One region of the Paenibacillus graminis genome, then DNA from elsewhere that is predicted to be linked to it. Evidence: riboswitches for the same ligand, from Rfam matches in the RefSeq annotation. Region 1 holds a riboswitch; each other region holds the start of a gene.
What was found. Region 1 has a riboswitch for cyclic di-AMP ahead of PGRAT_RS16105 (APC family permease). Riboswitches for the same ligand answer to the same signal wherever they lie in the genome.
Positions count from the first base shown of each region.

Region 1 (4,213 bases):
AACAACAGCAGGAGCTTCTGATCGCCAAAAATGCGGCCGAAAGCGCTGCGCGGATGAAAAGTGAATTCCTGGCTACAATGAGTCATGAAATCCGGACACCGCTTAATGGCATTATTGGCATCAACCAACTGCTCGCGGAGGAAATCACGGCACCCGGGCATCAGGAATTGTTGAAGCTGCAAAATACGAGCAGTCTTGCATTGCTGAATGTGATGAACGATGTGCTCGATATTTCCCGTCTTGAAGCCGAGAACATGCTGCTGGTAAAATCGCCGTTCAAGCTTCCTGCATTGCTGCGGGAATGCATAAATCTGTTCACGGTTGCGGCGAGCCACAAAGGGCTTGCATTGACCCTTGAGATCGCCCCGTCCATTCCTGAACAATTAATCGGGGACAGTGCGCGGATCCGCCAGATTCTGGTGAATCTGATTGGCAATGCAGTTAAGTTTACTCATGAGGGAGGCATAACAGTTGCTCTTGAAACCTACAGCAAAGAGGGGGCTTCCCTGGGACTGCTGTTCAGAGTCAGTGACACAGGAATCGGGATTGCACCGGACAAGTTGAAGCTGTTGTTTCAGCCCTTCTCGCAGGTGGATGCTTCGCATAACCGCAAGTACCAGGGAACTGGCTTAGGGCTGGCGATCTGCAAAAAGCTTGTTGAGCTTATGGATGGAAGCATCTGGACGGAAAAGGCAAGGGACGGGGGGACGGACTTCTTTTTTAAGATCCCGCTGCAGCTTATGGACACCTTCCCGGCGGTAGGAAATTCCAATGAACAGGGAATCCGGGAGAAGCGGGAGAAGTCGGAAGCGGGTTGAACGAAGGTTTGCCAAGCGGAGAGTTTTAATTATATAATTTTAAAGAATATGATTCCTCACAACAGTCCCTCCAGGACAGAAAGGAACTCTCTTTTGGGCAAATCTAAAACAAACAATGTCATGGTTTCCGGGCTAAGTAAAGCTGAGAAACGCAGGGCTGAGCTGGAGCAGCAGAAACAGAAAACGAGAATTCTAATTATTAGTACGGTCGCAATTGTGGTGATAATTTTTGTCGGACTTTTCATGTTGGCATCGAGGGATTCCTCTTCATCGGCAGATTCAGGCAAAGCGGTTGATTTCAATTACAGTGAGTTCCCAAGACTGGGGAAAGAGGATGCCCCTGTCAAAATCGTCGAGTTCGGTGATTTCAAATGCCCGGCCTGCGCCCAGTTTACAGGTGTAATCAAGCCGCAGATTGTGCAGGAGTATGTGAATCAGGATAAAGCAGCTTTCTACTTTGTAAATATGGCTTTTATCGGCCCGGATTCCGAAACAGCTTCGCTGGCGGCATTATCAGTCTATCATCAGAACAATGAGGCTTTCTGGACTTACTACGATGCGCTTTACGCCAATCAGGGGGATGAGAATGCAGAGTGGGCCACGGAGGACTTCCTGGTGAGTCTTGCGGAGAAGGAAAAGCTGCCTGTCGATCTGGATCTTTTACGCAAAGATATCCAGGAACGAACTTATGAAAGTGAGCTGCAAAGTGATATCAGCACCGCCAAGGATACCGGTGTAACCTCTACACCTAGTGTATTCATTAATGGACACAAAGTGGATGAGCCTTTCAATATGGAAGCTATTAAAGCTCAGATTAAGTCCGCTTCCGAAGCTGTGAGCGCCGAGTGATGAAGGCCACTACATTCTGCAGACGCCACTGTCTCTATTTGGCCTGGTTTGTGTCTGTTATCGCAGTAGCGGGAAGTTTGTATCTAAGTGAGGTATTAAAGTACGAGCCCTGCAAGTTATGCTGGTTCCAGCGGATTTTTATGTACCCGCAGCTTATCCTGCTGGGCATTGCGACCTACCGGAATGACAAAAAGATCATTCCCTATGTGCTGCCCCTAAGTCTCATTGGCGGGTGCATTTCTATCTATCATTATGCAGAGCAGAAGATACCGGCGCTCAGCAAGGTGCTTCCCTGCACAATTGGCGTACCCTGCAACAAGGACTATCTGAATTATTTCGGGTTTATTACGATCCCTTTGTTAGCCTTAATTGCCTTTGCGCTAATCGCAATTTTGCTCTGGATCGGGCGTAAAGAGGATAACGTAGAATAAAGAATATCGCAGCAGGATTAAGAGGTTCAATTAATCCTGAAATTTCTGACACAATTAGCGATCAAAACCTTGAAAAAACACGTGATAAAGGGATAATCGCAGAGAATGAAAGATCGCGAGTTCCCTCATCGTTGTTTTGCGTAATTTGGATGTTTTTTCATTCTTTTTTCATTTTTTTCACCGCTTTACGGAAGGCTCATTGTAGACTATCATTAGACCTTGTGAGAAGTTGAATATGCGCTGAATTTTCCGTATGGAAAAACGGGGGAACCAACATTGGCCTAAGGCCAAAGGGGTGAATCGGGGCGGTCCGCAAGGGCTGCAACCGTAGGGCTACCACAGCCCGAATCCGCCAGCTAACCTCGTAAGCAATGGTGGGATAATGACGATGCGTAAGCATGCGGATCATTTCCGTATGCTTATTTTTGTGCCTGCATTTATGAAAATCCACCAATGAAAACAGCGCACGGTATTACCGTTTCAACCTAACAAAGAGAGGAACTGTTACTACAATGGTAAGCAAGGTAAAACGACTATTGATCGGGCGTCCGATGAAGTCGAACGAACTCGATCATGAAAAGTTATCCAAGGTGAAAGCACTGGCTGTCCTGTCTTCTGATGCGCTCTCGTCTGTAGCCTACGGAACGGAACAAATCCTGATTGTGCTGGTGGCTGCAGGCTTCACGGCTATCTGGTACTCATTGCCAATCGCACTAGCCGTATTGGGCCTGCTGGCTATACTGATTTTATCCTACCGTCAGACCATCTTTGCTTATCCGCAGGGCGGTGGCGCGTATATCGTAGCCAAAAGCAATCTGGGTGTTCCAACCGGACTCCTCGCCGGAGGATCTTTGCTGGTGGATTATATTTTGACCGTTGCGGTCAGTGCATCGGCGGGCACGGATGCGATCACCTCCGCTTTTCCAAGTCTTCATAATCATAGCGTACTTATCGCTGTTACTGTGATTCTGCTCTTGACCATCGTCAATCTGCGGGGGGTAACAGAATCTGCATCATTCATCGCGATTCCCGTGTATCTGTTCGTGGTATCGATCTTCGTATTGATCATTGCGGGGGTATTCAAATATGCAACCGGCGGAGCACATGCAAATGTTCCTGAAATCGGGGCGGCTGTGTCGAATGTCAGTTTGTTTTTGCTGCTTAAGGCCTTCAGCTCGGGCTGTTCGGCTCTGACCGGGGTAGAGGCTGTCTCGAACGCCATTCCGAACTTCAAGGCGCCTGCGGAGAAAAATGCCGCCAAAACCCTGATGATGATGGGGCTTATCCTGGGAATTATGTTTACGGGAATCACGCTGCTGGCTTACTGGTATGGAATTACGCCTGATGAAAAAGCTACGGTGGTCTCGCAAATTGCCGAATCTACGTTTGGGCGCGGCGGTTTGTACTTTTTCATACAAGGGATCACAGCTGTCATTTTGTTCCTGGCTGCGAATACAGCCTACTCGGCGTTCCCGCTGCTGGCGTTTATGTTTGCCAAAGACAAATATTTGCCTCATGCATTTATGGTCCGCGGTGACCGCTTGGGCTTCTCGAACGGCATTATCTTTTTGGGCGTATTGTCAGCTCTGCTGGTCGCGGCCTTTCACGGAAATACGGAAAGTTTGATTCCATTGTATGCGGTGGGTGTTTTCATTCCGTTTACGCTGTCCCAACTAGGGATGATGGTGCATTGGTACAAAACCAGACCTAAAGGATGGCAGAATAAATTTGCCGTGAACACGGTGGGGATGCTTACGACTCTGACCATTACCTTAATCTTCATTATCACCAAATTCTCCAGCGTCTGGATGGCCTTTATCTTCCTGCCGATTGTAATGTTCGTGTTCCACAGGATTCACCACCATTACCTGAATACTGCGGATCAGCTGCGGATTTGTCCGGCAACGGATAAACCCTGCATCAAGGGAAGCACAGTGGTCGTACCTGTCGCCGGTGTAACACGCGCAGTGCTGCATTCGATCAGCTATGCCAAGTCCTTAACGGATAATGTGGTGGCTGTGTATGTAGGCTTTGATGAAGAAGAGATCAACAAAATGGAGCAGAAATGGGAGGAATGGAATCCGGGCGTGCGCCTGATTGTTCTCCGTTCCCGCT
Region 1 is NZ_CP009287.1:3,849,426-3,853,638, reverse strand. Features, by position in the region: gene PGRAT_RS16120 (ATP-binding protein) at 1-818, shown strand, start outside; gene PGRAT_RS16115 (DsbA family protein) at 912-1,667, shown strand; gene PGRAT_RS16110 (disulfide oxidoreductase) at 1,667-2,098, shown strand; cyclic di-AMP (ydaO/yuaA leader) riboswitch at 2,327-2,484, shown strand; gene PGRAT_RS16105 (APC family permease) at 2,611-4,213, shown strand, end outside.

Region 2 (4,213 bases), 3.3 Mb from region 1:
TTGAACGCAGCGGTTATAAGGATTGGATGCCGGAGGAAAGTCTGCTGACTTTATGTGCAGCGCTCCTGCATGATTTGGGGCATGGCCCCTTCTCCCATTCTATAGAAGAAGCTTTTGAAATGAATCATGAGGACTGGACCTGCAGAATCATACAGGAGAACACGGAAATTACAGCAATTTTACGCGAAGTAGGCGAGGATTTCCCTCAAAAGGTTGCATCTGTGATTGCCAAAACGTATGAACATGAGATCGTTGTCAACCTGGTGTCAGGCCCTCTGGATGCAGATCGTATGGATTATTTGCTGCGGGATGCGTATTATACTGGGGTGAACTATGGGACGATCGATATTGACCGTATTCTGAGAATGCTGCGACCCTATAATGGCCGTGTTGTCGTAAAAGAATCGGGTATGCACGCCATTGAGGATTACTTGATGTCACGTTACCAGATGTATTGGCAGGTTTATTTCCATCCCGTTACGCGCAGCTCGGAAATTATTTTAAGGCAGATTTTCCGGAGGGCGAAAGAGCTTTTCCAGGAGGGGTACTCTTTCCGGTTTATGATCAATCCGCTCAGCGATTTATTCGGTGGAGAGATTAATGTAGAACAATATTTACTCCTGGACGAGGCTTTGGTTCAGACAGCCTTTATGCAGTGGACGCTGGAAGACGATAACATACTGGCTAACTTATGCAGCCGTTTTATTCATCGTAAACTGTATAAATATGTGGAGATGGACCATCTTGATTCAGAGACCATTGACGAAATCCGCCGCAGTTTTGCCGGTGCCGGACTGCATCCGGATTATGACCTGGAAATCGATTATCCGACAGATCTGCCTTACGATGTTTTCCGTCCGGGAGAGGGGTTTGACAGCAAGCAGATTTTGCTGCTTGACCGCCATGACAAGCTGCGTGAAATCTCTGAGGTATCTGATATAGTGCGCTCGATCAGCGGCATCCACCGGGGCAGGTATCACCTGTATTTTCCGCAGGATAAGCTGCAGGAGGCACTGACCCGGCTTCCTGGTTCCATTGGCGAGATCTTTGCAAAATAATACAAAAATTTCTGGAATTCATCATAGAAATCAATCCTGAAAGGATGGTATTGCATGCGCTTATTCGACACACATACTCATCTGGATGCCCCACAATTCGACGACGATCGTGAGGAGGTCATTGCCCGCGCGTTAGAGGCTGGAGTCACCAAGATGATTAACATTGGATTTAACCGGGATACGATTCCAACGACAATGAAATTGGCAGAGACTTATGATTATATTTATGCAGCTGTCGGCTGGCATCCCGTAGACGCTATTGACATGAAAGAGGGGGATATGGACTGGATCGCTTCCCTGTGCAGCCATAAAAAGGTGGTGGCCATTGGAGAAATCGGACTGGATTATTATTGGGATACATCCCCAAAAGAGGTACAGCACGAGGTATTCCGCAAACAGATCGGTTTGGCCCGTGAACTAAAAATGCCTATCTGTATTCATAATCGGGATGCCCACGAGGATGTAATCCGGATATTGCGTGAAGAGAAGGCGAATGAAATCGGCGGTGTGATGCACTCCTTCTCCGGCAGCTGGGAAACGGCCAAAATGTGTCTTGATTTGGGCTTTCATTTGTCCTTCGGGGGACCTGTAACTTTTAAGAATGCGAGGGTGCCAAAAGAGGTGCTCGCTCAGACTCCAATGGACCGGCTTTTGATCGAAACTGACTCCCCATATTTGACGCCGCACCCCTTCCGCGGGAAGCGAAATGAGAGTGCTTATGTGAAGCTTGTGGCTGAGGCTGCTGCGGAAATAAAAGGGATTGATTTACAGGAATTAGCTGAAATTACGTATGCGAACGCCCTGGAACGATTTGGAATTGTCTGAAAACGGGAGAAAATGCGGTGAAAAAAGAAGTATAGCCGATATATTAAACTTTTTTAACATAAAAACAGCTGATTATTACAATATTTTAATCATTTTTTTGCGTAAACGTGGTTGAATGCTCCTTTACAACATGCATCAAAACAGGATATCATCTTTTCAGTGAAGTGAGCTGTTGTTACTGTGACAGTCACCAAATTCATGGATCGTCTCGCTGAGTCTCCGTATGGAGAACGGGGGAACCAATGATGCTCTGCCGCATAGTGCACACAGAAATGCCGCAGACGTTATTTGATTTCTTTACGTGGTCTTTGGGGTGAATTTGAGGGCAACCGCCGTGAGCGGGTGACCTGAGATAGGGCGTCTCTCTTATGCCCGAACCCGACAGCTAACCCCGTAAGCGCAAGTAAGAGAGGAAACCTCGTGCATAAACATTCCCGCGTATTCTGACACCCGGAGAGCCACGAAAGAGTCCTCTGTGAACTCTTTTCGGGCTTTTTTTGTTTTTGAATAATGCGGATGTTCCCGGCATACTGTTATATAACAGGTATCTGGAGTAGCTATGCCGAGCAGGCGATCCATGAGCAGGAAACGCTAAAGCAATGCGGGCGTATCCTGTGCAATCTCAAACCTAGTTTCGTCAGAAGTGATGAAGTCACCTTTGTTATACAACTTGGACGACGGGGCTATGTAAGGAGGATGGAGAGAGTGGGCGTATTCCAACCAGAAGTATCCCATGATTCGCAATCATCCAGCAGGTCTTTCGCATTTCGGTGGAAGCAAGTGAATTCTCGCGTACTTTCGCTTGCAGGCGCGGCCTCAATTGTTATCGCGCTGGTAATTCTGCTGTACGTACACGGTCAAAGCATTAAAGAAATAACTTTAGTAATAGACGGGAAGGTACAAACGCTTGAGACGCGGGATGCGCTGCTCGGCGATGTGCTGGCCAAGGAACAAATTTCGCTGCAGCCGCATGATGCTTTATCTATTGGCCTTAGTGATGAAATAAAGGACGGAGACCGTGTCGTCATCAACCGTGCGCAGGCGATTAAGATCACTACGGATGGGACCACCAAAACGTTGTACACGACCGAAGATACAATCGGTCAGGCGATTGACAAACTGGGCATTGGCCTGGAAAGCTATGACAAGATTTACCCTTCGCTAGGCACCGCAGTTTCTGCAGACATGGAAGTCAAAATTGTTCGGGTTAACAAGCAAGTGGTACAGCGGACAACAGCTTTGCCTTTCCGAGTCATTAAAACCGCAGACCCCTCCCTGACCAAGGGAACGGTGAGAGTTGCACAAGCGGGCAAACCGGGCGTAATGATCCAGCACATCGAGAAAATCTACCGAGATGGCGAGCTGGCATCCATGCGTATGGTCGGCAAGGAAGTACAGGCGGTCACCAAAGACAAAATCATTGCCATTGGTACCAAACCGCTTCCCAAAGCTGTTGTAGCCACTACCGTAACTTCTAAATCAACAACAACTTCTAAAACATCCAAAGTGAGCGCAAAAAGCAACAATGTTGCCAGTAAAGCAGGCGTAGATTTTGAGTACAAGAAAATTATCAGAAATGTATCCATGACGGCCTATTCATCGGAAGAGCCTGGTATTGGCAACCGTACGGCTTCCGGCACACGCGTAACGGAAGGCCGGACCATTGCTGTGGATCCGAGCGTAATCCCTATCGGCTGGTGGGTGTACATTGAGGGACTTGGGTTTCGCCGTGCAGAGGATACCGGCGGTGCCATTAAAGGCAACAAGGTGGATGTGTATTATGATTCACTGAGCCATGCCCGTAACTTTGGCCGGAAATCACGCACGATCTATGTGATAGGGCCTGTGAAGCCAGAACTGAACTAAGTGGCAGATACTTTGCAAATTAGCGGTTTATAGGATATAGTGAGGGTAGCACTTAAGGAATTCTCAGGAATCTGAACGTGAAATTACAGAGCTGCCGCTCATCACTTATACATTCTTTAGCCAAAAGGAAGGGGAGCGAATCCTCTTCTTTTTGCGTTGCAGAGTAAGGAGTACAAAAAAATGATCAAAGAATTAATCGTTGTGGAAGGCAAAAGCGACACCGTTGCCATAAAACGGGCTGTTGAGGCCGATACTATCGAGACCGGCGGATCGGCAGTCGACCGCAAAGTCATCGCCAAGATAGCGCTCGCTATGGAACGCAGAGGGGTCATTATACTTACTGATCCTGACCATGCCGGTGAACGGATCCGGAAGATCGTCTCTTCCAAGGTGCCGGGCTGCAAGCATGCGTTTATCCCCGAGAAGGATGCTACCCGAAAAGGGGATATTGGTGTGGAAAATGC
Region 2 is NZ_CP009287.1:27,570-31,782, forward strand. Features, by position in the region: gene PGRAT_RS00130 (HD domain-containing protein) at 1-1,058, shown strand, start outside; gene PGRAT_RS00135 (TatD family hydrolase) at 1,113-1,883, shown strand; cyclic di-AMP (ydaO/yuaA leader) riboswitch at 2,083-2,298, shown strand; gene PGRAT_RS00140 (resuscitation-promoting factor) at 2,589-3,749, shown strand; gene rnmV (ribonuclease M5) at 3,930-4,213, shown strand, end outside.
Region 2: linked by a shared signal. The riboswitch ahead of PGRAT_RS00140 (resuscitation-promoting factor) and the one ahead of PGRAT_RS16105 (APC family permease) in region 1 are both predicted to bind cyclic di-AMP.

Region 3 (4,213 bases), 3.4 Mb from region 1:
CGCAAAGCAGGAACGGACAAAGAAGGCCTCCGATATGAATCCTCAGTTACAGTAAGCAATAGAGGCAGCCAGTACGGGGATGTGCCGGTAAAGTTTACCTTCGCGGACGGATATACCGTTCAAAGATATTGGAATGGGGAAAACAAGCAAACGACATTTCAGCTGTCCTACAAAGCGCCGCTCCTATCGGCAGAGATTGATCCGGAGCACTCCGTCCTGCTGGAGAGCAAACATCTGAACAATTTCAGAGTCGCCGAACTGGAACCTGATACGCTCTCACGCTGGACGCTCAGCATGACCAACCTGATTGAAAATCTGCTCGGAACTCTTGTCTGGTGAGGTGAAGGATTGTGAAAAGATCGATAAGCCGCGGCTGGCGCAGCATGAAAGAGCAATTTTATATCTTGATCCTGTTATTTATCTACCGGCTTTTCTGGGGCTATATCATGTACAAGTTTGTCAAAAGCGCCGTGGTTCCCGTGCTGCTGCGCTACCCGGATCAGCATGCGGGAGGCAGCGGAATGGGCAGGCTGCTGTACTATGTGGAGGGGCAATTCGCTCTGGGTAACGACCCGGCGGTTCAGCATTGGCTCTGGATGCTTCTGGCACTGAGCGCAGCAAGGCTGCTGCTCTCCCCATTTATCCGCGCAGGGCTGCTCCATGAGCTGCATCAGGAGCGCAAAGGGGAGCGTGGTATGTTCTTTTTTCCGGGCATGAGGCTGTACGGGCTTCCAGTGATGCTGTTCAGTCTCATAGAATGGGTGCTGGCGGTCCTGCCTTTATACTGGCTTCTTCCCAAAATGTACAACCTGCTGCTAAGCGGGATTCTGGACTATAGACAGCTGCTGAAGCTGGCCCCTTATATTCTGGCTTGGCTTGTGTATCTATTCTTCATTCGAAAGCTGTTGCTTTACATGCAGTTCGGTTATACGGCCGGAACAGGAATACTCCCATCCTTGATGGTATGCCTGAAGGTCATTGTCCCATCTGTAGGACTGTCCCTAGTGCTGGGGGCATGCGGGCTGGTGATGATGCTTGTTTGCGGAGCAACTGCGCTGCTCTGTCCTGGACTTCCGGCATTTCTGCTCCGCCAGTTCTCCCCGCTTCCCACTACATTGTTTAAAATGTGGGGAATCGCCGCACAGTACCACCTCTGGGGCAGTAAAACATTTCCACAATAATAGTGCCGCTTAACCGGCATAATAAAAGAGTCGCTACTCCTTTTTGGGAGCGGGACTCTTTTTTGAGTTACAAAGTGATGAAGAGTATTTGCAAAACTGTAAATCCTCTGGTACAATGATGCCTGTACTACTAGTAACAAATTTGTAATCTTTAAGTTACAGCTTGTCAACCATACTTAACTTAAGCATTAAAACTTGTCAACACACGCTCTTCTGGTGCATAAAACGCCAAATTCCCTGCACCGGGAAGCGGGGGAACCATATCTTGGGTGAATTGATCTCGCTTTAGAGGGGTCATAGGGGACCTTCTACCGAATCCTTAAGCTAACCTCGCAGGCCTTGGAAGGAGTACATCATTTGAAAAGTCAGAATTTCAAGAAGAAATGCACCGCAGCAGCACTTGGATTAGTGATGGTATTTACATTGGGAGCCGGAAGCGCTTTCGCCGATTCCAAGATGGACACCGTTATCGCAAAAACAATCGGAACCACCTATAAATTCGGGGGCACCAGCACCAGCGGTTTTGACTGCTCCGGATTCACCAGGTACGTATTCAAAAATGTCGGACTTACCCTGCCGCGCACTTCCAAAGCTCAATTCAGTGTTGGAACCTCTGTATCCCGCAACAACTTGCGTTCAGGCGACCTCGTCTTCTTTAACACTTTTGGATCGGGAGTTTCCCATGTTGGAATTTATGTCGGCAATGGCAAATTCGCACAATCCTCCAGTTCACGCGGCGTGACCATAACTTCACTGAGCCAAGCCTACTGGGCCAACCGCTACGTTGGCGCCAAACGAGTGATGAGCACTACAGCGTATCAGGCTGTTGCCTACGATTGATAAACGTTATTCCCCTCATTATTGCTACCTCTAACAACTAAATGTAACTTATACGGACCCGGAGCTGATTATTGCCGTAATCATTTCCGGGGTTTTTCTTTTCCTTATTCTCCCTTTTACACGTTTCGGAGTTCTTTGAAACACCTTTTTGCTAAATATTCCAAAAAACTCTGCCATAAAGCTTACGCAGCGCGTAAAATGAGCCTTTAGAATAGATTTTTGTCTCGTCAAACGGAAAAAATATGCATTAATATGCTTTAAATGATTGCCAAGAGCTTCTGTCTTTGTTACAATTATCGCAGTGAGTTGATAGTAACATTTTTGTAATTATTCAAACTTAATTTACAAACATTTTGTCATGTATTGATCAGCAAGCTAATCCTAATCAACAGTTGTGCCGAGTTCCCTAATAATTAGGGAAACGGGGGAACCGATTTTGGGTGAATTGACCTCCTATTCACAGAGGGGTCATAGGGGACCTTCAACCGAACCCTTAAGCTAACCTCGTAGGCAATTGGAAGGGGTATTTACTTTTGAAGAAGAAGCTGGCCGCAGCATTACTGAGTTTTTCCATTATCCTTACCATAGGAGCAGGAAGCGCTTTCGCAGACTCCAAAATGGATCAGGTTATCGACAAAGCTATCGGAACGAAATACGTATCAGGCGGAATATCGACTAACGGGTTTGATTGCTCCGGATTTACGATGTATGTTTTTGACAAGATCGGAATCAACCTTCCTCACCAGTCCGGGTCCCAGTACCAAATGGGAACTGCAATATCGCGTGACAACATCAGACCGGGCGATCTCGTATTCTTTAATACAAGCGGCAATGGCGTATCCCATGTCGGTATTTATGTCGGTGAAGGCAAATTCGCACATGCATCTTCTAAACGTGGTGTAACCGTCAGCTCCTTGAATGACAGCTACTACGTCAACCGCTACGTTGGCGCCAAACGAATTATGAGCACAGATGCTTATCAGAATGTAGCTTCCGATTCCCAAGACAACGATGATGTACAATAAACAGCATTTGTAATTCCCAAAGGCTCTTCTCCAGGATTTTTGCCGAAATTCTGGAGGGGGGCTTTTTTTTGCCTTTTGCCTACAAGAAATATTTACCCTGCTCATTATTTGCCAAACACAAAAACCCCTAATTTTCGCTATTTTCCAAAATAATATTCTGCGATCAAGGGCTTCACCTTCTCTTAAAGTTTTTGCGTCCCAAAAGGAGGTTATGTATATAATTAAAGATATAACGTTTCACTTTGGATGGGAGGCCGATACCTGATGATTAGTTCCCCCGCAACCTTTTACACTGTTCCTATGGATGTTATCCACGCTGCCGAAATATGCCAATGGGTCTATAAGCCACCGTATAACATTTACGGCTGGATGTCCTGGGAGCAGATGCAGGCTTTGGGCATTGAGTTCGGTGATCCCCGGCTTCGAAGTGAGCAATATGTCTCAGTGGTGAACGGTCAAGGCATGCTCTGCGGCTTCGCGCAGCTCTTCCCCATGGAAGGTGTAGTCCGGCTTGGAATCGGCATGCGGCCGGATCTGTGCGGACATGGCATGGGGCATCTGTTCATGAATGCTGTCGTCAAGGAGGCTCTGGAACGTTATCCCGACCGTGAAATTGATCTGGAGGTGCTGACGTGGAACCAACGGGCCATTCGCGCTTATCAAAAAAGCGGATTTACCATTACTGATACTTATGAACGCCGGACCCCAACAGGTGACAAGCCTTTTTACTGTATGGTCTATGATAAATAGCACAAATCAGTCAATTATTTGTTACAAAAGCTATGATAACGCTTTACCTTCTTGTATAATGTAGAAAGCAGCTTACATGGAGGGGACGGATGCAGATGCAGAAATGGATCATGAGCGGTTTATTTTTTGCCGCCTGTGCCTTTGCGGTAGTCTTAATGTTTACTTTGCCGGGCAAAGCCGAAGTCGCTGAGGAGAACAAGCCAACCATGCCGGAAGTACAGCTGGATGCTGCGGGTGCGGAGGCCATAGTGAAGGCTAATTGCATTACCTGCCATGGGGATCAGCTCCAGGGTGGTGTAGGACCCAGCCTGCAGCAGGAAGGCGGCAAGCATGATGTCGGGGAGATCTTCACCATTGTGACTAAAGGCCGCGGACAAATGCCATCCTTCAAGGATAAGCTGGCCCCGGAGGAGATCG
Region 3 is NZ_CP009287.1:102,913-107,125, reverse strand. Features, by position in the region: gene PGRAT_RS00520 (M1 family metallopeptidase) at 1-339, shown strand, start outside; gene PGRAT_RS00515 (hypothetical protein) at 351-1,181, shown strand; cyclic di-AMP (ydaO/yuaA leader) riboswitch at 1,398-1,535, shown strand; gene PGRAT_RS00510 (C40 family peptidase) at 1,593-2,021, shown strand; cyclic di-AMP (ydaO/yuaA leader) riboswitch at 2,407-2,549, shown strand; gene PGRAT_RS00505 (C40 family peptidase) at 2,555-3,046, shown strand; gene PGRAT_RS00500 (GNAT family N-acetyltransferase) at 3,311-3,796, shown strand; gene PGRAT_RS00495 (c-type cytochrome) at 3,892-4,213, shown strand, end outside.
Region 3: linked by a shared signal. The riboswitch ahead of PGRAT_RS00505 (C40 family peptidase) and the one ahead of PGRAT_RS16105 (APC family permease) in region 1 are both predicted to bind cyclic di-AMP.

Region 4 (4,213 bases), 2.9 Mb from region 1:
TCATCGTCCGTAAAGTTGATTACAGCAACATGAGCGACGTCCTCACCCTGCCGGTTGTGGCTATGGCTGGTTTAGTGATTGCGGAAATCTTAGGCAGTATGTCTATCCCTCTCTTATTTAAGTTCGGTACAGAAAAGGCTCGTACATTATCACTTGTTTCCTTTATAATACCCGCTGTAATTTGCTTTGGTGTATATGAGATTCTTATCTTCTTTGGTGTTTCTTTCACAGATCAGCTTAAATTTATCCTGCTGTGCTGTTCCCCGGTGATAGCGCTGGCATGGAACTTGATGATGTACAAAATCAGCTATGCGATCTTCTCAAAGAAAGAACTTTTATACTAATCCGCAGCATCACGTCTTTATCCCCAACTTTATGCGAATTTTATTCACAGGCGAAAGAAAACATAATTTCCTGAACAATAACAAAAAGCCCAAGTATCGGCAGTATGTCCGCATACTTGAGCTTCTTAACTGTTTTAAAACCTTCAATCTATTTTTCCTATTCCTTAATGTTATCGGTGACAATTAACACCTTACGAAGCTGCAGATTACTGCTCTTTATCCCGCCCGAGCAGCCCGCTGAGCGCCTCAGTCACGTTCATACCGGTAAGCGTCTGGGTCAATTCAGGAACCTGGGCCATGATTTTGGCGATATCGCTGGTAATTTTGTTCACGCCGGATGAAGCTCCATCCTGGGAAATCACTGTAATCTTATCGACCTTGGCCAGCGGAGCAGCGATTTTCTCGGCCAATTCAGGCAGGACTTTCAGGAATTCCACGGTAAGCGCAGCCTGCGTGAACTGTTTGTATGCCTCGGCTTTCTTCTCCAGCGCTCCCGCTTCCGCCGCTCCGGCCAATTGAACAATTTCCGCGTTGGCTCTCCCCTTCGCCAGCTCGGCTTCCGCTGTGGCCAGCCCCCGCTTGGTCGTCGTGGCCGCCTCTGCTTCCGCCTCAAGAATTTGCCGCTGCTTGGCTGCTTCCGCTCTCATAATGGTAGCCTGGTTCTCCGCCTGGGCAGGCTTAATCACCGTTGCCTCCAGCTCCTTCTGTCTCAGCTCTACTTCGATTTCCCGGACAGTCCGGTTAGCCTCTGCTTCCATCTGCGTGATCTTGACCTGCTCGGTAACCAGCGACTGTTTGATTTTGTTCTGCTGCAATTCGTATGCAAGATCCGCCTGTGCTTTCTTCACTTCTGTCTCCAGCTTAAAGTCCGCCTGCTTAATGTTCAATTCCTTCTCGAACTGAGATTCCTTGGCGCGGGCGGCGGTTCCCGCTTCAATGGTGGCCTGATGCGCATTGGCTTTGGCGATGGAGGACTCCTTCTCCGCTTCGGCCTGCTTGATCTGAATGTCGCGTTCCGCCTCCGCCTTAGCGATGCTGGCATCGCGGCGGATGCGCTCAATTTCCGGAACCCCCATGTTGTCGATATACCCTTTGTCATCCGTAATTTTCTTAATGGTGAAGCTGACTACCTCCAGCCCCATCTTGTCCAGGTCTTCCGAGCAGGTCTCCCGCATCTTGCTGTTGATTTCGTCAGGGGTCTTCAGAATGGATTCTACCGTTAATTGTCCGATCAAGCCGCGCAAATGCCCTTCCACCGAATGCAGGATAATTGTCTCGCGGTCTTCTTCCGGCCGGTCGATAAACTGCTCACTGGCAGTCAGAATAGCGGTAGGATCGCTTTTAATCTTAATCTGGGCTACCGCTTCCAGGTTGAGCTTGATGCCCTGCTGGGAGAACATCGCCTGCGCCGGGATCACATCGAAGCTCATCAGCATCATGGAGATGGTCTTATTGTTCTGGAAGCCGGGAATGACGAACGTCCCGCCGCCCTGAACCACTCTTTTTCCGCCGAGGCCGTACACAATCATTGCCTGATTGGGCGGAACTTTTTTATAAGCGTTCACGATACTGAACAAAGCCAGCAGAATAACAACAACAATTCCTGCAATTAAATAGAGCATAACCATCCGGTTCGACACTCCCCGTTATTTATAATTGTCCACTTTCCCTCTCGAAGAGGGTTACAGACGCTATTCCTTTATCCACCTTCAGAATAATCACCCTGTCGCCCCTCACAAGCTGCTGGCCGGTTTCGGCCCGCACTCCAATGGAGCGCATCGTTCCATGCAGCACATATTTCATTTCTCCAACTGCGCCATCCGCTGCAGCAATGCTGATGTACCCAAGTTGCCCCGCCTGCTCATAATCCAATTCATTCATGCTGTTGTCATACCGGGTCATCACCCGGGCCAGCACTGCATACATCAGACAGCCGACCAGCAAAGCAACCACGGTGCCAATCAGCACCACTGCAAGCCTATTCATTCCGCTGAACCGGGTAAGCACATAACCGGTGCCCCCCCAGACCGTGACAAACACCATCAGAGGGAGTATGGGCACAAAGCCCGGACCACCAGCATCGCCGCCTCCCATATGCAGATGACCCGCCAGGCCATGCCCATGAAATCCGCCGCTGAGGAGGAGCAATAGTCCAACCCAGAAGCACACGATAAATACCGTAACGATATTACCCCCCCCTTTTTAAGCATTTCAGATCACATCCAACACTCTAATTTTCGTTGTTATAAGATTTTAGCTTCCTTATAGATACCGCCTTTCCTTACTGCAGGCACAGCAAAAAGACCACAGGAGCGGCAGGGCTCTCCGTGGTCGGTCAATCGATCATGGCGCTCATCCTCTCTCTTCGAGGCTTACGGGGTTAGCTGACGGATTCGGGCAGCGAGATTGCCCTACCTTGTAAGAAGCGGCTTATCAGCACGCTGCAAGGATTCACCCCAGGTGAGCGGAAGCTATCTGAGCAAAAGCCGCATTCACCATTGGTTCCCCCGTTCCCATTACTGGAATTCAGCCATTTGAGAACAGTTATATTTCTTTCGGTTGTTGATTTGAATCTTACGCCTGTAGCCGTTTAATGTAAAACGTTGCGGATGACAAAAGAAGCCAAAAATGCCTCCACTTCACGAATGAAGGCGCATTCTTTGGTTTCGCTCTTAAGCGGCCGGTGATTTGCTCTTTTTTGCTCCGTTTCTCGAAAGCAGCGGGGTTTCTCAACACTTCTCTACAGCTGGGCTCCACGCATAAGCGACCGGCGGCCCGCCCAGATGTAAGCAGCAGAGGTTGCGGCCACAATGAGAATGAACGGGATCACATCCAGCCGGGGCGACAATGCGGTCCCCCTTGGATACATCGCGTAGTAGGCCGTTGTGGAAGGAAACCAGGCGCCGACCGAAGCATGAAGCCCGGTAAGCACAATATTGGCGATCACAATCGAAGCCGATAAAATCAGAGAGGACACAAACGACTTCAAGCGCATGGAAACCCATAACTGCAGCGCCGCAAACGGCAGCAGGGCCAGCCACCCTCCAACCGTACCGATGATTAATCCGGTAAAATCCAAGTCATTCCCCAATTGAAGCAGTTCTCCCGCGAGCAGATATGATCCGGCAAAAAGCAATTGAATTAAACCTAACAGCAGCATGAGCGTCCCCAATTTGGCATAATAGACACGGGAACGGGGAATAGGCAGACAAAACAGTTGTTTCCACCCCCCGTTAATATGCTCATAACGGCAGAGAAAAGAAGCCAGCACCCCGGCATAAAGAGGATATAAAAACAAGCCGTGAAAGCTGGCCATATGCAGATAAAAGGTTTTCCAGCCCCGCACATAAAAACCGGCGAAATTTTCTGAATTCAAACTATTGATACCGAGCATCACCGTTCCCAGCGCACCGATGAGGAACAGGATGAAGAGGACTGGATACTGCAGCTTCATTCGTTCAGCTTTCATCAAATCTTCCATAATCACACCTCTGTTAATTAAAATTGTTTGTTTTTGAAATGCAGGGCCCCGGCGGCCAGCAGCACCGTTCCCAGGCCTGCACTGATGCCAATCCACCTCCCGGGATGTGCCATGAACGGACTGGACAGGGTCGGATAGGCCCATGGCCATAGCCAGGTCCACAATGCTGCGCCGCTGTCCCGCGCGATGAATAGGCCGGAAACGGCGCCCAGCAAGCCGATGGACATCGGAATGGCCTGGTTCGGGAACTGGATAGACAGCCACATCTGCAGCCCCAGCACCGCAGTTGAGGCGAGAAAGCTGTACACGATCTGCTTGATTAGGAACTGGAACGGCAGCGGTTCGGATGTGTAGCAGATCCAGAGCAGGGACAGGCCGGCAATAATCA
Region 4 is NZ_CP009287.1:985,809-990,021, reverse strand. Features, by position in the region: gene PGRAT_RS04210 (ABC-2 transporter permease) at 1-344, shown strand, start outside; gene PGRAT_RS04205 (flotillin family protein) at 551-1,972, opposite strand; gene PGRAT_RS04200 (NfeD family membrane protein) at 1,995-2,531, opposite strand; cyclic di-AMP (ydaO/yuaA leader) riboswitch at 2,699-2,886, opposite strand; gene PGRAT_RS04195 (ABC transporter permease) at 3,085-3,825, opposite strand; gene PGRAT_RS04190 (ABC transporter permease) at 3,843-4,213, opposite strand, start outside.
Region 4: linked by a shared signal. The riboswitch ahead of PGRAT_RS04200 (NfeD family membrane protein) and the one ahead of PGRAT_RS16105 (APC family permease) in region 1 are both predicted to bind cyclic di-AMP.